Regions from separate parts of the Modestobacter marinus genome, predicted to be linked through region 1. Evidence: predicted binding sites of a transcription regulator. Region 1 holds the regulator's gene; each other region holds the start of a gene.
The links. Region 1 encodes LexA, which represses DNA repair genes until DNA is damaged. Its sites were predicted from a motif close to TCGAACANNTGTTCGA; they were not measured.
Positions count from the first base shown of each region.

Region 2: FB380_RS13805 (HNH endonuclease signature motif containing protein) is a predicted target of LexA. The motif match lies at 2,494-2,509, and genes of this name have one in related genera.
Region 3: ruvC (crossover junction endodeoxyribonuclease RuvC) is a predicted target of LexA. The motif match lies at 2,970-2,985, and genes of this name have one in related genera.
Region 4: FB380_RS01270 (HNH endonuclease signature motif containing protein) is a predicted target of LexA. The motif match lies at 2,081-2,096, and genes of this name have one in related genera.

Region 1 is NZ_JAAMPA010000001.1:2,743,084-2,748,072, forward strand. Features, by position in the region: gene FB380_RS13000 (phosphatase PAP2 family protein) at 1-322, shown strand, start outside; gene FB380_RS13005 (hypothetical protein) at 294-1,373, shown strand; gene lexA (transcriptional repressor LexA) at 1,464-2,282, opposite strand; gene FB380_RS25995 (LysM peptidoglycan-binding domain-containing protein) at 2,807-3,139, shown strand; gene nrdR (transcriptional regulator NrdR) at 3,530-4,156, shown strand; gene FB380_RS13025 (vitamin B12-dependent ribonucleotide reductase) at 4,288-4,989, shown strand, end outside.
Region 2 is NZ_JAAMPA010000001.1:2,919,457-2,924,445, reverse strand. Features, by position in the region: gene FB380_RS13810 (DUF3320 domain-containing protein) at 1-1,040, shown strand, start outside; gene FB380_RS13805 (HNH endonuclease signature motif containing protein) at 1,275-2,474, opposite strand; cyclic di-AMP (ydaO/yuaA leader) riboswitch at 3,133-3,285, shown strand; gene FB380_RS13800 (C40 family peptidase) at 3,302-3,838, shown strand; gene FB380_RS13795 (bifunctional metallophosphatase/5'-nucleotidase) at 3,963-4,989, opposite strand, start outside.
Region 3 is NZ_JAAMPA010000002.1:832,788-837,776, reverse strand. Features, by position in the region: gene FB380_RS19920 (hypothetical protein) at 1-359, shown strand, start outside; gene pdxS (pyridoxal 5'-phosphate synthase lyase subunit PdxS) at 424-1,353, shown strand; gene pdxT (pyridoxal 5'-phosphate synthase glutaminase subunit PdxT) at 1,350-2,045, shown strand; gene FB380_RS19905 (YebC/PmpR family DNA-binding transcriptional regulator) at 2,042-2,794, shown strand; gene ruvC (crossover junction endodeoxyribonuclease RuvC) at 2,992-3,573, shown strand; gene ruvA (Holliday junction branch migration protein RuvA) at 3,570-4,205, shown strand; gene ruvB (Holliday junction branch migration DNA helicase RuvB) at 4,202-4,989, shown strand, end outside.
Region 4 is NZ_JAAMPA010000001.1:261,487-266,475, forward strand. Features, by position in the region: gene ychF (redox-regulated ATPase YchF) at 1-374, opposite strand, end outside; gene FB380_RS01265 (cupin domain-containing protein) at 429-788, shown strand; gene FB380_RS01270 (HNH endonuclease signature motif containing protein) at 862-2,061, opposite strand; gene FB380_RS01275 (response regulator) at 2,342-3,019, opposite strand; gene FB380_RS25190 (sensor histidine kinase) at 3,016-4,260, opposite strand; gene FB380_RS01285 (ABC transporter permease) at 4,257-4,989, opposite strand, start outside.

The DNA.
Region 1 (4,989 bases):
CTTCCCCGGGTCGTTCTTCCACCAGGACGGGGCCAGCTACCCCTCGGGCCACGTGGCGAACGCCGTCCTGATGTGGGGCGTGGCCCGGTGGCAGGCCGTCGAGTACCGTCTGCCCGCCGGCGTGCAGCGGGCCGCCTGGCTGCTCAGCGTGCTGGGGCCGGTGGCGACGGGAGTGGCCATGGTGGCGCTGGACTTCCACTGGGTCACCGACGCGGTGGTCGGGCTCTCGGTCGGGCTCCTGCTGTTGGGCGTGGTTCACGCACTGGACGCTGCCGTGCTGTCACGCTGGGTCGGTGCCAGAGCCGGCCGATCCGAGGCGTAGCGGCGCCACCCGCCGCAGGACGGCGGCGGGCGCCGCCCTCTGTGCGCCCGCCGGCCTGCTGCTCGCGCTGCTGCCGGCCGGGTCCGCGGCTGCCGACGACGGGGCCGCTCCCTACGGCGAGCCGGTCACCCGGTGCGAGGTCACCGACCCGCGGCTCCCCGAGCTCTCCGGCCTGGCCGGCGCCGGGGACACGATGCTCGCGATGAACGACGGCGGCGACCGCGTCGAGGTGCTGCTGCTCGACGGAGCCTGCGCGGTGGGCGAGGTGCGCTCCGCGGAGGTCGACCCCTACGACCCGGAGGACCTCGCCCTCGCCGTCGACGGCACCCTCTGGGTCGCCGACATCGGCGACAACGCGCAGAGCCGGGAGACGGTGGCGCTGATCGGCCTCCGCCCGGACGGGACCACGGTGCTGACCAGGCTGACCTACCCCGACGGGGCGCACGACGCCGAGGCGCTCCTGCTCGCGCCCGACGGCACCCCGTACCTGGTGACCAAGGAGGTGCTCGGCGCCAGCTCCGTGTACCGCCCCGATGCGCCCCTCGCCGACGGGGCCACCGTGCCGATGAGCCAGGTGGCGACGCTCGGTTTCACGTTGACCGGCACGCCGGGCGGTCCGGTGGGCCGGGCCGGACAGTTGATGGTCACCGGTGGTGCGGTCTCCACGGACGGCTCGCGCATCGCCCTGCGGACCTACACCGACGCCTACGTCTGGCCGCTGAGCGGCTCGGACGTCGCCGGAGCGCTGGCCGGGTCGCCGGTGCGGGTGCCGCTGCCGGAGGCACCCCAGGGGGAGGCCATCACCTTCGCGGCCAACGACCGGGACCTGCTGGTCGCCGGCGAGGGGCTGCCCGCGGTGGTCACCCAGGTGCCCGCCACCGGTGACCTGGCGGGCACCGCCCCGGCGGACCCGGCGGCGGCCACCGAGGACGCGGCCGGGTCGCTGGCGACCGCCGGTGGGGTGGAGCCGCTGACCGCCGGTCTCATCGCCGCCTCCGTGGCCACCGTCCTCGTGTGGCTGGGCGGCAAGCTGCGGCGGCGCCCGGCCTGAGGGCGGGCGCGGTGGCGACCCGGCCGAGGACCTGGCGGCACGCGTCGGCGGCGCCCGACCTGAACGGAGGCCCGGCGCCGCCCGCCCGGGTCAGACCCGGCGGAGCACGGTGACGACCCGGCCGAGGACCGTGGCGTCGTCGCCGGGGATGGGCTCGTAGGCGTCGTTGTGCGGCAGGAGCCACACGTGCCCGTCGCGCCGCTTGTACGTCTTGACCGTCGCCTCGCCGTCGATCATCGCGGCGACGATCTCGCCGTTCTCTGCGGTCGGCTGCTGCCGGACGACGACCCAGTCACCGTCACAGATCGCCGCGTCGACCATCGAGTCACCGGCCACCTTCAGCATGAACAGCGTGCCCTCGCCGACCAGCTCGCGGGGCAGCGGGAAGACGTCCTCGACCGCCTGCTCGGCCAGCACCGGACCGCCGGCCGCGATCCGGCCGACCAGGGGCACGTACGTGGGGCGAGGCGTCGTGGCGTCGTCGACGGCACCGGCCGCGCCCGGACCGGCCGGCCCCTCGGCGGCGGGCTCGCTCGTGCCCGTCGCGGTGGCGTCACCGGGCAGTCGCACGTCGAGCGCACGCGGCCGGTTCGGGTCACGGCGCAACCACCCCTTGCGCTGCAGCACCGACAACTGGTGGGCCACCGACGAGGCCGAGGAGAGGCCGACCGCCTCGCCGATCTCCCGGACGGAGGGCGGGTAGCCGCGGCGCTCGATGGAGTCGCGGATGACCTCGAGCACCCGGCGCTGCCGCTGGGTCAGACCGTCGCCGTCGGCGGACCGGTCGGGGAACTCGCGCACCGCGGCGCCCGCCGCCGTCGGCGCTGCGTCGTCGGCGGGTGTCGTGCTGGACGCGCCACGCCGCGAGGGACTCGTGCCGCCGCGCGCCTTCGGGCCGTCGACCGCCATGTGTCCTCCTCGTCCGGCTGCCTCGGCAGCAGTTCCCGGCGCTCTGCCGCACCGACAGCCGTGTGACCACGGCGAGCCGGGACCGCGGACGCCGCCCTCGATCGCCTCGGAACCGTATCGCCTCCGGGCCCTTCGTTCAAACACGTGTTCGAAGGAGTCGCCGTGTCGGCGTGTTCCTGTCGGAGGTGTGCGGTAGACATCGCGCAGGCGTTCGATTCGAACGCCTGTTCGACCGTCCGGCACCGTGAGACCCCTGGAGCACTCCGATGGCCAGTCCCCAGCCCGAGCTCACCGCTGCGTCTCCCGTCGCGGCGGTCGTCCTCCCGTTCCCGACCGGGCGGACGGTGACGCGTCCGCCCAGGACGGCGGCGCCGGGCCGCGGCGCCGCGCTGCGGCGGGCGCCTCGGCCGGCGGCCCCCGCGGTCGTCCGACCGGGGCCCGGCCGGGTGGGTGGAGGGCGTACGGGCCTCGACGCCCCGACCGGCGGCCGCGGTGTGCGCGGCGGTGGGTGTGCCGGGCTGTCGGTGCGGTCCGGTCGGGTCGCCGCCCGTGGTCGCGACGAGCAGCCGCCCCTGCGTCTCACCCGGCGTGGGCGGCGGGTCGTCGCCGGCCTGTCCATCGCCTTCGGGCTCTCCGTCGCCGCGGCGACGATCGCGGTCGAGGTCGGCGGGGCCGGGGGTGGCCTCGAGCTGGCGGGCTCGACGACGATCGTGGTCCAGGACGGGGACACGCTGTGGTCCATCGCGGGGGAGATCGCGCCCGAGGAGGACCGGCGCGCGGTGGTGGACGCCCTGCTCGACGTGAACGACCTCCCCGGTGTCGACCTCGTCCCCGGCCAGGTGCTCGAGCTCCCGTGAGCCGTCCGCCGGTGGGCGTACCTCCGGTCGGGCGGTGCGCCGAGAGTGTCGGGCGTGCCCTCGCGTCGCGGCCCTGACCTGCCCGATCGGGGCCGGCGAGCCCGGTGTGGGTGGCCGCGGATGGGGCGGGCGGGGTCCTCGGGGCAGATGCGGAAGACGACACGCTCGTCAGGGCTTGCACACCTGTAGGGGTGGTCGTACGGTTCCACCACAACATCTAGTAGTTACAGGGCTGTAAGCCATCCACAGCCGTTCCACACGTTCTCCCCGGCGCATCCACCGGATGTCCCCGGCGCAGTCCACAGCACGGCCTTCGGCGGGGAGCCCGGTCACGGTCTTACGACGCCGTGGGCAGGCCCCGCACGACACCTCGGGGAGGAGGAGATCGACATGCGCTGCCCCTTCTGCCACAACCCCGACAGCCGGGTCATCGACTCCCGGGAGACCGACGAGGGGGCGACCACCCGCCGTCGACGCTCCTGCCCCGGCTGTGGGCGCCGCTTCACCACCGTGGAGGAGGCGGTCCTCGCCGTCGTCAAGCGCAGCGGCGTGAGCGAGCCCTTCACCCGCGGCAAGGTCGTCGCCGGCGTCCGGCGCGCCTGCCAGGGGCGGCCGGTCGACGAGCACCAGCTGGCCCTGCTCGCCCAGCAGGTGGAGGACGCCGTGCGGGCCACCGGCTGCGCCGAGATCCCCAGCCACGAGGTCGGCCTGGCCATCCTCGGCCCGTTGCGCGACCTGGACGAGGTCGCCTACCTGCGTTTCGCCAGCGTCTACCGCAGCTTCTCCTCGGTCGCCGACTTCGAGAAGGAGATCGCCGAGCTCCGCGGTGCACCGGCCCGCAGCGCCGCGAAGCCCTCCGACGCGAAGCCCTCGGACGCGACGCCCTCCGAGGCGCCGCCCGCCGAGCGGGGCCCGGTCGACGGCGACCGGGAGAGCCCCGCGACCGGCACGACCACCCGCCGGCGAGCTGCCGAGCGGCCGCGACCAGTCGACGGCGGCAGCGCCGGCGGCCCGTGAGAACTGTCCGACCCCTCCGCTAGACAGGTCTCGACGAGGAGACCGCACGACCCGGCTCCGGCACCCCGCCGGCTTCCCCAGCCGCTCCGCCAGCACCACCGCACCAGTCCGACCCAGGGAGCCCTCGCACGATGACCGAGACAGCCGACCGCCTCAGCACCAGCCGGAACCGCCGCACCGCCAAGGCCCCCAGCCGCGGCAAGGGCCTGAAGGTCAAGCGGGTGTTCACCACCGCCGGTGTGCACCCCTACGACGAGGTCGTGTGGGAGCGCCGCGACGTCGTCATGACCAACTGGCGGGACGGCTCGATCAACTTCGAGCAGCGCGGGGTCGAGTTCCCGGCCGAGTGGAGCATCAACGCCACCAACATCGTCACCACCAAGTACTTCCGGGGTGCGGTCGGCAGCTCCCAGCGTGAGACGAGCCTGCGGCAGCTCATCGACCGGGTCGTCCTGACCTACGGCGCGGCCGGCCGTGAGCACGACTACTTCGCCAGCGAGGGCGACGCCGAGGTCTTCGAGCACGAGCTCACCTGGATGCTGCTGCACCAAGTGTTCAGCTTCAACTCGCCCGTCTGGTTCAACGTCGGCACGGCCTCCCCGCAGCAGGTCAGCGCCTGCTTCATCCTGGCCGTCGACGACACGATGGACTCGATCCTGAACTGGTACCGGGAAGAGGGCCTGATCTTCAAGGGCGGCTCCGGTGCCGGCCTGAACCTCTCCCGGATCCGCTCCTCCAAGGAGCTGCTCTCCTCCGGCGGCACCGCCTCCGGGCCGGTCTCCTTCATGCGCGGCGCCGACGCCTCCGCGGGCACCATCAAGTCCGGTGGCGCC
Region 2 (4,989 bases), 180 kb from region 1:
CCGTCGCCCGGCCGGAGGCGCCGGAGCGTCCGGTGCTGGCGGTGCTGCTGGACGGGCCGGGCTGGGCGGGGCGTGCGCCGGTGGACCGGGAGCTGGCGTACCTGGAGCTGGCGGAGCTGCGGGGGTGGCCGGCGGTGGAGCGGGTGTGGCTGCCGGAGTGGCTGGCCGAGTGCGAGGCGGTGGTCGACCGACTGGTCGCCGCGGTGGCGGGTGCTGCTCCAGTGGAGCCACTGCTGCCCCCGCTGCCGGCCCCGGTCGCCGACGTCGCCGAGCCGCAGGAGGAGATCGACCCCTTCGACCCGGACGCGCCGGACGTGGAGGACGAGGTGTCGACGGCGGAGCCGGTGCGCTGCGCGGCGCACCCGGTGGTGACGCCGGCGTTGCTGGCCGGTGAGGTGCCGTTCCGGCCGTGGACGCCGAAGCCGGTGGGCGAGCCGCAGATGCTGCGGCAGCTGGCGAACCCGGAGGCGGCCCGGCTGGTGCGGCGGGTGCTGGCGGCGGGGATCCGGGCGGAGGGTCCGATCCACCGGGAGCGGCTGGCCCGGCGGACGGCGGCGGCGTTCGGGGTGCCGCGGGTGAACGCGGCGCGGATGGAGTCGATCCTGGCGCTGCTGCCCGAGCCGGGTGCGGAGTTCCTGTGGCCGCCGACCACGGACCGGACTCCCCTGGACCCGGCCACGTGGACGACGTTCCGGCGGCAGGCGACGAGCACCGACCGGGCGCTGGAGCACGTCCCGCCGGAGGAGATCGGCAACGCGATGGTGGCGCTGTGCCGGTCGGTGGCCGGGATGACCCGCGACGACCTGTTCCAGCAGACGCTCGCCGTCTTCGGCCACCGCCGGCGGCACCCGGTGTTGATGCCGCCGCTGGAGCTGGCGCTCGCCCAGGCGGTGCGGGCCGGCCGGATCGCCCGGCAGAGCGCCGGCCAGTGGCTGACCGCGGTGGCCGACGGCGATGCGGACCTGCTCGCGGTCGCCACTCCTCCCGTCCCCCCGAGCGCCGTGGTGCAGGAGGCTCTGGAGCAGCCCGCCGCCGGGTGACCTGCCCAAGCGCGGACGCCTTCTCTGGCACTGCTCCGCCCCCACCAGGGCTGCTCCGGCGCGCTCGTCCCCGAGCTGCGCCGGGCCGACGTCCCGCAGCTGCTCCCGCCCGCTCTCCCCCGGTCCCTGCTCCAGCTCTCGTCCCGGTCGGCGCAACAGCTGCCCAGCCCCGCGCAGCCCGCTGGACCCTCCGTCGGTCGGACGGCGGGCCAGCGGCATGCCACACCCACAGCCCTACAGCGGTGGGCCGATGAGGATCTCGGTGTCGTCGGGACGCCAGGTCCGCCACCGGCCGTCGGGATCTCGTTCGACCCGGAACCCGTGGTGGACCTTGGTGTGGTGCCGTTCGCACAACAGGGCCGAGTTGCTCAACGACGTCTCACCGCCGTGCAGCCAGTGGATCAGGTGGTGCACATCGCACCAGTGGGTCGGTGCACCACAGCCGGCGAACACGCAGCTCTTGTCCCGGCGTTCCACGGCCCTGCGCAGCCCCGGGGTGACCACCCGGTGGTCCCGGCCCAGGTCCAGCGGGATGCCGTCGGGACCCATCACGATCCGGGAGATGCTCCCGTCACACGCCAGGTAGCGGGCGCGGGCGGCGGAGATCGTCGCCCCGAACCCCAGCTCCGCCGCCCCGGCGCCGGTGGCCGGGTCGACCAGGTCCTCGATGTCGATGCCGACCACGACGTGCGGCTTGACGGTGCGCAGCGTGGGCAGGCTCCCCGCGGCGAGCTGGTTGTCCGCCAACTGCACCAGCGCGTCGGCGTTCTGCTGCGCCCGGGTCCGCTCATCACCCTGCGGGCGGTTGGCCTGCACGATCGACTCGATCGCGGCCTTGACCTTCTCCCCGCCGGTCGCGTCCAGGTCGAACCGGCCGGTGATCGAACCATCGGCGTGCGTGGCGATCGTGAGCCGCCGCTCCTCGGTGGGGTCTGGCTCCGGCCCGTCGGGGTCCAAGGCGTCCTCGAAGGCCTGCACCGCGGCGACCAGCGACTGGTGCGGTGAGCCCATCGCCACCTGAGTCCACACCTCATCGAACGCCGCCAGGTCGATGCCCTGCTCCCCGGCGCGGGCGGCCTCGACCGGGCCGACCTTCTTGGCCACCACGTCGACCTGCTCGGGGGTCACCTGACCCTCGGCGAACCCGGCCGCCAGCGTCGGGAAGTGCTCCAGGGCCCGCCCGGATCGCAGGATCCGCGAGGCCTCGGCCGGCGCGAGCCGTGCGTGCCCGATCAGCCAGGACCGCATGGACTTCAGCCCGTCGTGCTCGGCGGCCTGCGTGGCGTCCGCACACCGCACGGTGCGGGTCAACTCCGCCGACGCGCGGTTCACCACCTGCACCAACATGGCCGTCCGGTCCAGCACCTGGCCGTCGGTCAGGGCGTGCAGGTCATCGGCGCCTAGGGCATCCAGCGCGGAGATCAACTCGCTCACCGAACACCTCCCGACCCGTTCGAACGTGTGTACGAATCTTATCGCCTCTGAGGGGTCCGCACAACGCGAATCCGCAGGTCAGGCGCCCGTCCACAGATGTTGGGATGTTCTTGACTCCCTCGGGTGGACGTGACTGAAGCAGGTCGAGACGGCCAACGACAGACGCCCAACGACCACACGCGATGTACCGACACCCTCACCGGCGCCGGGTTGGGCGGAAGGGCCCAGCCAGGCCGGAGCGAGCCGTCGACAGGCGGCTCGGCTGCCATGCGGGACATGGCAACGCGCGCTCCACGCTCCGAGTGGACGTGGTGAAAGCCAGCCAGCGACGAACACCTGCCGCAGCCGCCGGCGAGGCGCCACCAGCCGCGGCCGGTGGTAGCGCGGCGGACACGCACCGTGCGCACCCGCCGCACCGCCGGAATTCGGTGCACCGGCGGGAATCAGCCGATCACGGTGATCGAGCTCCTACCCCGCTCCGACGTTGCCCGACGTCACGTCGGCGAGTCGCCGATCCCGGCCGGGCGTGTTGCAGCTCCACGGGGTGTCGGAACTCCGACGCGCAGCACTTTGTGACAGTTCCATGACGCCCCTACCGTCAACCGCGCCCGCCGGCCCCTGAGTCGCCACACACGGTGACACCGGCGAGCACCGCCGAACCGGGCAACCGCCGCAACGTCGCCGCGGACACCCGGACCGGGGACCCACCGCAGTTCTGGGGTGAAGCGCGACGGCACGCGAGTGCCGGAGCGCCGGGCGAGTTCCCCGCCCGAACCCGTCAGCTAACTCGGTAGGCGGTTGAGGAGAACAAGGAGAACCCGTCGTCCATGACGACCACTCGCACGTCCCCTGCCCGCCGTCCCTCCCGTTCCGGTCGCCGGGCACTGGTCGCGCTGTTCGCCAGCGCGGGCGTCGCCCTCACCCCGATGGCCGCCCAGGCCTCGGTCGGCGGCGGCGGAGCGCCCATCGCAGCACCCGCCCCGGCACCGGTGGCCCCGGTCGCCGCTCCCAACGCCGCCGCCCAGATCGTCGTCGACACGGCGCTCGCCCAGCAGGGCAAGCCCTACGTCTGGGCCGGGGCCGGCCCGAACGTCTACGACTGCTCGGGGCTGACGCAGTACTCCTTCGCGGCGGCCGGCATCGCGCTGCCGCACTCCTCCCGCATGCAGTCGACGATGGGCGTGCCCGTGGCCCGCGCCGACCTGCAGCCCGGTGACCTGGTCTTCTTCTACGACCCGGTGGGCCACGTCGGCATCTACATCGGCAACGGCCTGATGGTGCACGCGCCGACCGCAGGGGACGTCGTCCGCACCATCGCCGTCGACTCCATGTGGGGCTACAACTCCGCGCGTCGTCTGGTCTGACCCGCTCGCGACGTCCGCCCCGCGCCGGTCCGCGGGAGCGGGGCGGACGTCGTCCGGCACGCCGGGAACACGAGAACGCCCCGCCCCCCATCCGGGGAGCGGGGCGTTCGTCGGTCGAGGAGGGTCAGCCGAGCAGCGGCTCGCCGTCGCGGACGAGCTGCCAGTTCTCCACGTAGAAGTCGGCCGGGTCGATGACGCCGCGCTCCTGCGCCCACTCGATGAGCAGCTGGCGGATCTCCAGCTGCTCGTTGTAGACCACCGGCGCCGTGGAGATGTGCGGGAACCCGCCACCGCCGGAGCGCCGGTAGTTGTTCACCGCGACGACGAACCGGGCGTCGTCGGCCACCGGCTCACCGTCGATCTCCAGCCGGGTGACCCGCTCGCCGACCTGCCGGGAGACGTCCAGGTCGTAGTCGACGCCGGAGAGCACGTCGTAGTTGTAGTCCGGCGTCCCGTCGGCGTTGGTGATCGTCTCGGGGTCGACGTCGCCGGTGGCCGGCACCTGGGTGAAGTAGCTCGCCGACTCCTCCAGGTAGTCGCGCACCTGGGCGCCGGTGAGCTCGACCGCCTCGAGGGTGTTGTCGAAGACGTAGAGCCCGGCGATGTCCCGGATGGTGACCTCGCCCTGCGGGAAGACCGCCTCCCGGCTGAACGGGGCGGCGATCGACAGCACCGGCAGGTCAGCCCGGTCGGTGCCCTCGAGCGCGGCGTCCACGGTCTCGGTCTGCACCTGCTGGATGAAGTCGAGGATCGGCGTGTCCTCGTACCGGCTGGTCAGCGTGGTCAGCTCCTCGGTGGAGGTGGCCACGACCTGGTTGACGTAGTCGACCGTCGCCTGGTGCGCCTCGTCGGTGACGGCGAGGACCTCGGGGTCCTCCGGGTAGTCCTTGGTGCGCAGCGCGGTGGCCGTGGCATTGGTGACGTCCCACTGGCCGCGGGTCTTGGTCAGCTCGAAGTCGACCTGGCTGACCGTGCCGCCCCAGCGGTAGGGCTGGGTGAGCAGCACCTCCTCGCCGGTGACCTCGTTGACCACGATCTGGGACGGGGCGTCGCGGTGCGTGTGGCCGACGACCATGGCGTCGATGCCGGGCACCGTCCGGGCGATGACGTCGGAGGGGTTCTCCGTGCCCACGGCCGGGTCGTCGTAGGAC
Region 3 (4,989 bases), on a different contig from region 1:
AACACGCCGAGGACCTCGGCCCCGAGCTCGCCGGCGCCCTGGCCGCCGCCGCAGCGGGTGCGCGCACGCCGTCGGCCGGCGACCGCGAGGCCGCCGAGAACCTGGTCGGCCGGCTGCTCCGCCGGGTGCCCGCCGGGGTGCTGACCCCGGAGTTGCAGGACGCCGGCATGCGGGTGGGCCTGGCCCGGCGGTTCTACAACGACGCCGTCCGGGACACCCGCACGTTGCGCCGGGGCCGGCTCGCCCGGGTGCTGCGGCTGCACGCCGCCCGGCCGCTGCCCCGGTACTTCGACATCGACGACGGCCTGGACGCGCTGCTCACCTCCCCCGGCTCCGGCGCCGCGCGGGGTGTCCGCTGACCCGCCGTACGCTGGGTCGTCCCCTCCCGCCGGTCCCCGGCCCGACGACCTGCGAGGCAGCAGCGTGTCCCTGAACCACACCGAGCCCACCGACCGGCCCACCGACGCGCCCACCGGCACCGGCACCGAGCGCGTCAAGCGCGGCATGGCCGAGCAGCTGAAGGGCGGCGTCATCATGGACGTCGTCACCCCCGAGCAGGCGAAGATCGCCGAGGACGCCGGCGCGGTCGCGGTGATGGCCCTGGAGCGGGTGCCCGCCGACATCCGCGTCGAGGGCGGCATCGCCCGGATGAGCGACCCGGACATGATCGAGGGCATCATCGGCGCGGTCTCCATCCCGGTGATGGCCAAGGCCCGGATCGGTCACTTCGTCGAGGCCCAGGTGCTGCAGGCCCTCGGTGTCGACTACGTCGACGAGTCCGAGGTGCTGACCCCGGCCGACGAGGCCCACCACATCGTCAAGAGCGCGTTCACCGTGCCCTTCGTCTGCGGCGCCACCGACCTGGGCGAGGCGCTGCGCCGGATCTCCGAGGGCGCGGCGATGATCCGGTCCAAGGGCGAGGCCGGCACCGGCAACGTGGTCGAGGCCACCCGGCACATGCGGTCCATCCGGGCCGGCATCAAGCGGCTGACGACGCTGGACGAGACCGAGCTGTTCGTCGCCGCGAAGGAGCTGCGGGCCCCGTACGACCTGGTGGCCGAGGTCGCCCGCACCGGCGAGCTGCCCGTCGTCCTGTTCACCGCCGGCGGCATCGCCACCCCGGCGGACGCGGCGATGATGATGCAGCTGGGCGCCCAGGGCGTGTTCGTCGGCTCGGGCATCTTCAAGTCCGGTGACCCGGCCCAGCGCGCCGCCGCGATCGTGCAGGCCACCACCTTCTTCGACGACCCGGCCGTGATCGCCAAGGTCTCCCGCGGTCTCGGTGAGCCGATGGTGGGCATCAACGTCTCCACGCTCCCGGAGAGCGAGCGCTACGCCACCCGCGGTTGGTGAGCGACGCGCAGGTAGGAACGTCCCCGGTGGTGGGGGTGCTCGCGCTGCAGGGTGACGTGCGCGAGCACCTGGCCGCGCTGCGGGCAGCCGGTGCCGAGGCCCGGCCGGTGCGGCGGCCCGCCGAGCTGGCCGAGGTCGACGGGCTGGTCGTACCCGGCGGGGAGTCCACCACGATGGCCAAGCTCGCCTCGCGCTTCGGCATGCTGCAGCCGCTCCGGGACGCCGTCCGGGCCGGGCTGCCCGCCTACGGGTCGTGCGCTGGGATGATCATGCTGGCCGACACGGTGCTCGACGCCCCGCCCGACCAGGTCACCATCGGCGGCCTGGACGTGACGGTGCGCCGCAACGCCTTCGGCCGGCAGGTCGACTCGTTCGAGACCGACGTGCGGCTGGCCGGCGTCCCCGGTGCGCCGGTGCACGCGGTGTTCATCCGGGCGCCGTGGGTCGAGCAGGCGGGCCCGGACGTCGAGGTGCTCGGCCGGGTGGAGGGCGGACCGGCCGACGGTAAGATCGTCGCCGTCCGTCAGGGCCGGCTGGTGGCCACCAGCTTCCACCCCGAGCTCACCGGCGACAGCCGGGTGCACGCGCTGTTCGTGGAGCTGGTGCGGGAGGCGACGGCGATGAGGGCACGAGACCATGCGAGCAGTGCCGGCGCCGGAGCGGACGCGGGCAGTGGAGGGAGAACGTCGTGAGCGGGCATTCCAAGTGGGCGACGACCAAGCACAAGAAGGCTGGCATCGATGCCAAGCGCGGCAAGCTCTTCGCCAAGCTGATCAAGAACATCGAGGTCGCAGCGCGCACCGGCGGCGCTGACCTGTCGGGCAACCCGACGCTCTACGACGCCGTCCAGAAGGCGAAGAAGAGCTCGGTGCCCAACGACAACATCGACCGTGCGGTCAAGCGCGGCGGCGGCCTGGAGGCCGGCGGGGTCGACTACCAGAGCATCACCTACGAGGGCTACGCCGCCGGCGGCGTCGCCGTGCTCATCGAGTGCCTCACCGACAACAAGAACCGGTCGGCGATGGAGGTGCGCACGGCGATGACCCGCAACGGCGGGAACATGGCCGACCCGGGGTCGGTCTCCTACCTGTTCTCCCGCAAGGGCGTCGTGGTGGTCCCCGCGACGGGCACCACCGAGGACGACGTGCTGATGGCCGTGCTGGACGCCGGCGCGGAGGAGGTCCGCGACCTGGGTGACACCCTCGAAGTGATCTGCGAGCCCACCGACCTGGTCGCCGTGCGCACCGCCCTGCAGGACGCCGGCATCGACTACGACTCGGCGGACATGGGCTTCCTGCCCAGCGTGCAGGTCGAGCTGGACGCCGACGGGGCCGGCAAGGTCTTCCGGCTCATCGACGCCCTCGAGGACCTGGACGACGTGCAGAACGTGTACGCGAACTACGACGTCTCCGACGAGGTCATGGAGACCATCGACGCTTGAGGCCCCCTCGCAGGGTCCCGGTGCGAGCTCGCGAGTGCTGGGGGGCGAGGGGGTCCTTCCACCGGCTGCCCCCCACGCTTCGCAGGCTCAGCGCGGGCCCCTGCAGCGGGGCCGGTCGGTGACGTCGCGGGGCGTGTCGGAGGGCGACGTCCCCGGGTTCGGCGGTTAGCGTGGTTCGAACACGTGTTCGTCGGCTGGTGGAGGTCCTCATGCGGGTGCTCGGCATCGACCCGGGGCTCACCCGGTGTGGGTGGGGCGTGGTCGAGGGGCGCCCCGGGGCGCGGCCGGAGGCGCTGGGGGTCGGCGTCGTGCGCACCTCGCCCGACCTGGACCTGGAACTGCGTCTGCTGGAGGTGCACACCGCGGTGACCGCACTCCTCCGTGCGCACCGGCCGACCGCCGTGGCGATCGAGCGGGTGTTCACCCAGAACAACAAGGGGACGGCGACGGGCACCGCGCAGGCCGCCGGGGTCGCTGCGCTGGCCGCGGCGCAGGCCGACGTGCCGGTCGCCTGGCACACGCCCAGCGAGGTCAAGGCCGCCATCTCCGGCAACGGCCGCGCGGACAAGGACCAGGTCACCCTGATGGTCACCCGGGTGCTCGGGCTCGCCACCGCCCCCAAGCCCGCGGACGCCGCCGACGCACTCGCGCTGGCCGTCTGCCACGTGTGGCGCGGCCCGGCGCAGCAGCGGCTGCGGGTCGCGGCCCTGGCCGGTGGCATCGGTGCGCCGGTCCGCCCGGCGACCCTGCCGCGCTGGACGGGGGTGTCGGCGCGATGATCGCCTCGGTGAACGGCCGGGTGGCTGCGGTCTCGCCCGACGGCGCGGTCGTCGAGGTCGGTGGCGTGGGCCTGTCCGTGCAGTGCACGCCCGGCACGATCGCCCGGCTGGCGGTGGGGGAGCAGGCCCGGCTGTCGACGAGCCTGGTGGTCCGCGAGGACTCCCTCACCCTCTACGGCTTCGCCGACGACGACGAGCGGCAGCTGTTCGAACTGCTGCAGACCGCCAACGGCGTGGGCCCGCGGCTCGCCCAGGCGGTGCTGGCCATCCACCCGCCGCGCGAGGTGCGCCGCGCGGTGTCGATGGGCGACCTCAAGGCGCTGATGCAGGTCCCCGGCATCGGGAAGAAGGGCGCCGAGCGGCTGGTGCTGGAGCTGCGCGATCGGCTCGGCACGACGGCCTCGGACACCTCGCTGGACGGCCCGCCGGCCCAGGGTCTCGGCGCGGTGACCCCGGTGGCCCCGTGGCGTGACCAGCTCGGCGCGGCGCTGGTCGGGCTGGGCTGGACCAGCCGGGAGGCCGACACCGCGGTCACCGCCCTGGAGCCGGTGGCCGAGGAGCAGCAGCTGGCCGGTGGCGTGCAGGTCGCGGTGCTGCTGCGGCAGGCGCTGCAGATCCTGGGCCGGTCGTGAGCTCCCCGTTCGACCGCGGGCTGTCGGCCGCCGACGCCGGGCCGGGGCGGTTCCCCGACGACGCCGTCGACCCCCGGGCCGGTGAGGAGGAGCGGGTCGTCGAGTCGGCGCTGCGCCCGAACTCGCTGGCCGACTTCATCGGCCAGCCCAAGGTCGCCCGCCAGCTGGACCTCGTGCTCGAGGGCGCCAAGCGCCGTGGCCGGCCACCGGACCACGTGCTGCTGTCCGGCCCGCCCGGGCTCGGCAAGACCAGCCTCGCGCTGATCATCGGCTCCGAGCTGGGCACCGCGGTGAAGATCACCAGCGGGCCCGCCATCGAGCGCTCGGGTGACCTGGCCGCGATGCTGTCCAACCTGGGCCCCGGTGACGTGCTGTTCATCGACGAGATCCACCGGATCGCCCGTCCGGCCGAGGAACTGCTGTACATGGCGATGGAGGACTTCCGGGTCGACGTCGTCGTCGGCAAGGGGCCCGGCGCCACGGCCATCCCGCTGGAGATCCACCCCTTCACCCTGGTCGGGGCCACCACCCGCGCCGGGCTGCTCACCGGGCCGCTGCGCGACCGGTTCGGCTTCGTCGGGCAGATGGAGTTCTACGAGGTCGCCGACCTGCAGCGGGTGCTGGCCCGCAGCGCCGACCTGCTCGGCGTCGAGCTGTCCCCGGAGGGGTCGCTGGAGATCGCCGGGCGCTCCCGAGGCACCCCGCGGATCGCCAACCGGCTGCTGCGCCGGGTGCGGGACTTCGCCGAGGTGCGGGCCGACGGTCGGGTCAGCCTGGAGGTGGC
Region 4 (4,989 bases), 2.5 Mb from region 1:
ATGTCGTCGGCCGGGGAGACCTTGCCCTCGACGTGCACCACGTCGGGGTCGGTGAACACCCGGATCACCTGGCAGATCGCGTCGCTCTCGCGGATGTTGGCCAGGAACTTGTTGCCCAGGCCCTGCCCCTCGCTGGCGCCGCGCACGATGCCGGCGATGTCCACGAAGGACACGGTGGCCGGGATGATCTTCTGCGAGCCGAAGACCTCGGCGAGCTTCGCCAGCCGCGGGTCGGGCACGCCCACCACGCCGACGTTCGGCTCGATCGTCGCGAACGGGTAGTTCGCGGCGAGCACGTCGTTCTTGGTCAGGGCGTTGAAGAGGGTCGACTTGCCGACGTTGGGCAGGCCGACGATCCCGATGGTGAGACTCACGGGGAACCAGCTTACGGGCGTTGACGCGCTCCCCCGGTGGACGAGGATGGCCAGATGCCCGAACCCGTGGATCTCGCCGCCGTCCTGGCCACCGTCGACCAGCCGTGGTCGCCCCGCACCGTCGCCGTGCTGAACGACTACGACCTGCGTGTGGTGCACACGCGCGGGGAGTTCACCCGGCACAGCCACCCGGAGACCGACGAGGTCTTCCTCGTCCTCTCCGGCTCGCTCACGATCCGGATGGACGACGGCGACGTCACCCTGGGCCCCGGTCAGCTCTACGTCGTGCCGAAGGGCACCCCGCACCAGCCGTACAGCCCCGACGGCGCCCAGGTGCTGCTGGTCGAGCCGAGCGCGACGGTGAACACCGGCGACACCCCCAGCGAGCTGACCGCCGAACGCAGGGTCGTCTGACCGTAAGGACGTCTCAGCGCTGCGTCGCCTGAGCCCAGGGTGGCCCGAGCCCCGGGCCGCATCAGCGCGGGGACTACAGCGGTGGGCCGATGAGGATCTCGGTGTCGTCGGGGCGCCAGGTCCGCCATCGTCCGTCGGGATCTCGTTCGACCCGGAAGCCGTGGTGGACCTTGGTGTGGTGGCGTTCGCACAACAACGCCGAGTTGCTCAGCGCCGTGTCCCCGCCGTGAGCCCAGTGGATGAGGTGGTGCACGTCGCACCACCACGTCGGTGCACCACAGCCGGCGAACACGCAGGACTTGTCCCGGCGTTCGACGGCCTTGCGCAGCCCCGGGGTGACCACCCGGTGGTCCCGGCCGAGATCGAGCGGAGTTCCGTCGGGGCCCATCACGATCCGGGAGATGCTGCCGTCACAGGCCAGATATCGGGCGCGGGCGGCGGAGATCGTCGCCCCGAACCCCAGCTCCCCCGCACGGGCGCCGGTGGCCGGGTCGACCAGGTCCTCGATGTCGATGCCGACGACAACGTGCGGCTTCACCGTCCGCAGGGTCGGCAGGTTCCCTGCGGCGAGCTGGTTGTCCGCCAACTGCACCAGCGCGTCGGCGTTCTGCTGCGCCCGGGTCCGCTCATCACCCTGCGGGCGGTCGGCCTGCACGATCGACTCGATCGCTGCCTTGACCTTCTCGCCCCCGGTCACGTCCAGGTCGAAGCGGCCGGTCACCGAACCGTCGGCGTGCGTGGCGATCGTCAGCCGCCGCCCCTCCGTCGGGTCCGGCTCCGGCCCGTCGGGGTTCAAGGCGTCCTCGAAGGCCTGCACCGCATCCACCAGCGACTGGTGCGGTGAGGCCATCGCCACCTGAGTCCACACCTCATCGAACGCACCGAGGTCGATGCCCTGCTCCCCGGCGCGGGCGACCTCGACCGGGCCGACCGCCCTGGCCACCACGTCGACCTGCTCGGCGGTCACCGAGCCCTCGGCAAACCCAGCCGCAAGAGCCGGGAAGTACTCCAGGCCCCGACCCGACCGCAGGATCCGCGACGCCTCGGCCGGCGCGAGCCGCGCGTGCCCGATCAGCCAGGACCGCATCGACTTCAGCCCGTCGCGCTCCGCGGCCTGCACGATGTCGGCCTGACGCACCGTGCGGGTCAACTCCGCCGCAACACGATTGCCCAGCTGCACGAGCAACGCCGTCCGCTCCAGCACGGCAGCGTCGGACAGGAGATGCAGGTCATCGGTGGCCAGGGCGTCCAGCGCAGAGATCAACTCGCTCACCGAACACCTCCCGACCCGTTCGAACGTGTGTACGAATCTTATCGCCTCAGAGGGGGCCGCACAACGTGAATCCCCAGGTCAGGCGCCCGTCCACAGATGCGCACGGGCCCTTGACAGGCCGCCGCGGCCCCGGCCAGCCGGCCGAGCCAGGGCCCGCCCGCAACGCCGGTCAGCCGGCCGAGCCAGAGCCCGATCCGCAGCGCCGGCCAACCAGCCGAACCAGCGCCCAACCCGCAACGCCGGCCAACCGGCCGAACCAGAACCCGACCCGCAGCGCCGATCAGCCGGCCGAGCCGGGGCCGGCCAGCAGGCCGCGCTCCACGGCGACCAGGACCGCGCGGGTGCGGTCGTCGACGCCGAGCTTGGCGAACACCCGGAGCAGGTGGGTCTTCACCGTCGCCTCGCCGATGAACAGCTCCCGGCCGATCTCGGCGTTGGTCAGCCCGCGTGCCACCCCGGACAGCACCTGCAGCTCCCGGGCGGTCGGGGCCTCGACCGCCGGCGCGCGCATCCGGGACACCAGCTTGGCGGCGACCGGCGGGGCCAGCACCGTCTCCCCCCGGGCCGCCGCCCGCACCGCGTCGGCCAGCTGCGGCAGCGGGGTGTCCTTGAGCAGGTAGCCGGTCGCGCCGGCCTCGACCGCGCGGACGATGTCGGCGTCGGTGTCGTAGGTGGTCAGCACCAGCACCCGCACGCCCGGGTGCGTGGCGGTGATCCGGCCGGTGGCCGTCACGCCGTCCATCCGGGGCATCCGCAGGTCCATCAGGACGACGTCCGGGGAGTGCTCGGCGACCGCCGCGAGCGCCGCCAGCCCGTCGCCGGCCTCCGCCACGACCGCCAGGTCCGGCTGGGCGGTCAGCCAGCCGACGAGCCCACCGCGGACGACGGGGTGGTCGTCCACCACCACGATCGTCGTCACGTCCCGCTCCGTCCCGCGCTCGCCGGTGCCCGCGGTCATCGCCCTGGCACCCGCACCGTCACCCGGGTGCCCGCACCCGGCGACGAGACGACCTCGACCCCGCCGCCCACCTGCTCGGCCCGGTCCCGCAGCCCGGCCAGGCCCACCCCGTCGGCCGCCGCCGGGTCGAAGCCCACCCCGTCGTCCTCGACGTGCACCGACACCTGCGCCGACTCCCCCGCGCCCACCCGGCTGACCCGCAGCAGCACCGCGCTGGCCGCCGCGTGCCGGCGGACGTTGGCCAGCGCCTCCTGCGCCCCGCGCAACAGCACGATCTCCTCCGCGCGGGTCAGCCCGGCGTCGTCCTCCAGCGCCGCGGTGTCCAGCCGGGTCGCCAGGCCGGTCTCCCGGCCGAACCGCTCGGTGAGCCGTTGCAGCGCGTCGACCAGCGTCGCGGAGTCCAGCGCCACCGGGGCGAGGGCGGCGACCATCGCGCGGGCCTCGGCCAGGTTCTCCCGGGCGACCTCCTCGATCAGGGCCACCCGCTCCCCCGCCGCGCCCGGGTCGCCGGGCAGCTGCCCCGCGGCGGTCTGGGCCAGGACGACGATGCTCGTGTACCCCTGCGCGAGGGTGTCGTGCACCTCGCGGGCCCAGCGCTCCCGCTCCGCCGCGACGCCCTGCTCCCGGTGGGCCTCGGCGAGCTCGGCGCGGGTCGCCTCCAGCTCCCGGATCAGCAGGGCCCGCTCGCGGCTCTGCTCCAGCACGCGGGTGACCCACAGGCCCATCGTCACGCTGAACGCCGCCCCGACCAGGGTCTGCCCCGGCCCGGACGCCGGCTCGGTGCCCTCCGACCAGTGCACCAGCGGCCCCAGGGTGGCCGCGACCGTCAGCGCACCGGTCCAGCACAGCCCCACGACCGCGGACTCCGCGAGGAACCAGACCTGCGGGAAGCCGAGGAAGAGCAGGAACAGCAGCTCGGGGAACTCCCAGGCGAGCACCCCCACCACCCCGACGAGCACCGGCAGGTAGGCCGTGGCCCGGCGCTGGTCGCGGCTGGCGAGCGCGGGCGCGCCGAGCGTCGCGTAGGCCAGCACCAGCACGGCCAGAGCGGTGAGCAGCACCGCGCGGGAGCCGACGTCGCTCAGCAGCGTGTCGAGCACCGCCAGCGCGACGAACAGCCCGAAGGCCAGGTGCAGCACCAGCACGGTGATCCGCCACCCCCGCTCGGACAGCGGCGGTCCGCCGTCGTCCCCACCGGGTGCGGGGACGACGGCGGACCGGAGCCGGGACCCGACGGTCATCCCTCGCCCCGGCGCCAGCGGAACGTGCGCACGCACACCATGACGCCGATGATCACCCACGCGACCAGCACCAGGGCGGTCCGGCCGTGCTCCCACCCGCCGGCGACCTCGAACGCGGCCGCCTGGTCGGGGAGGAAGGCCGAGCGCATCCCCTGGGTCAGCCACTTCAGCGGGAACACCGCCGCGACCTGCTGCATCCAGCCGGGCAGCTCCGAGAAGGCGAAGAACACCCCGGAGAAGAACTGCAGCACGATCGCGAACGCCGAGACCGTCGTGGTCACCGAGGCTGCGCTTCCCGGCAGCGCGGAGACCGCGATGCCCAGCACCGTCCCGGACAGCGCCCCCAGCGCCGCGACCCAGCCGAACGTCAGCCAGTGCCCCAGGTCCACCGGCAGCGGCACGTCGTAGCCGAAGCGGGCGACCGGCAGCAGCAGTGCCAGCTGCGCCACGGTGGTCACCAGCACCTGCCCGGCCTTGCCGGCGAAGTACGCCGCGGGCGGGGTGCCCAGCAGCTGCAGCCGCTCCAGCTGGCCGGCCTCGCGTTCGGCGGCGATCGCCGTGCCGACCGCCTGGAAGCTGGTCAGCATGATGCCGGTGGCCGCGATCCCGGCCAGGAAGTACTGCGGGAACGGCACCCCGCCGGGCAGCACGTCACCGCCGAGCACCGAGCCGAAGACGACCATCATCACGACCGGGTAGGCGAAGGAGAACACCACCTGCTGGCGTTCC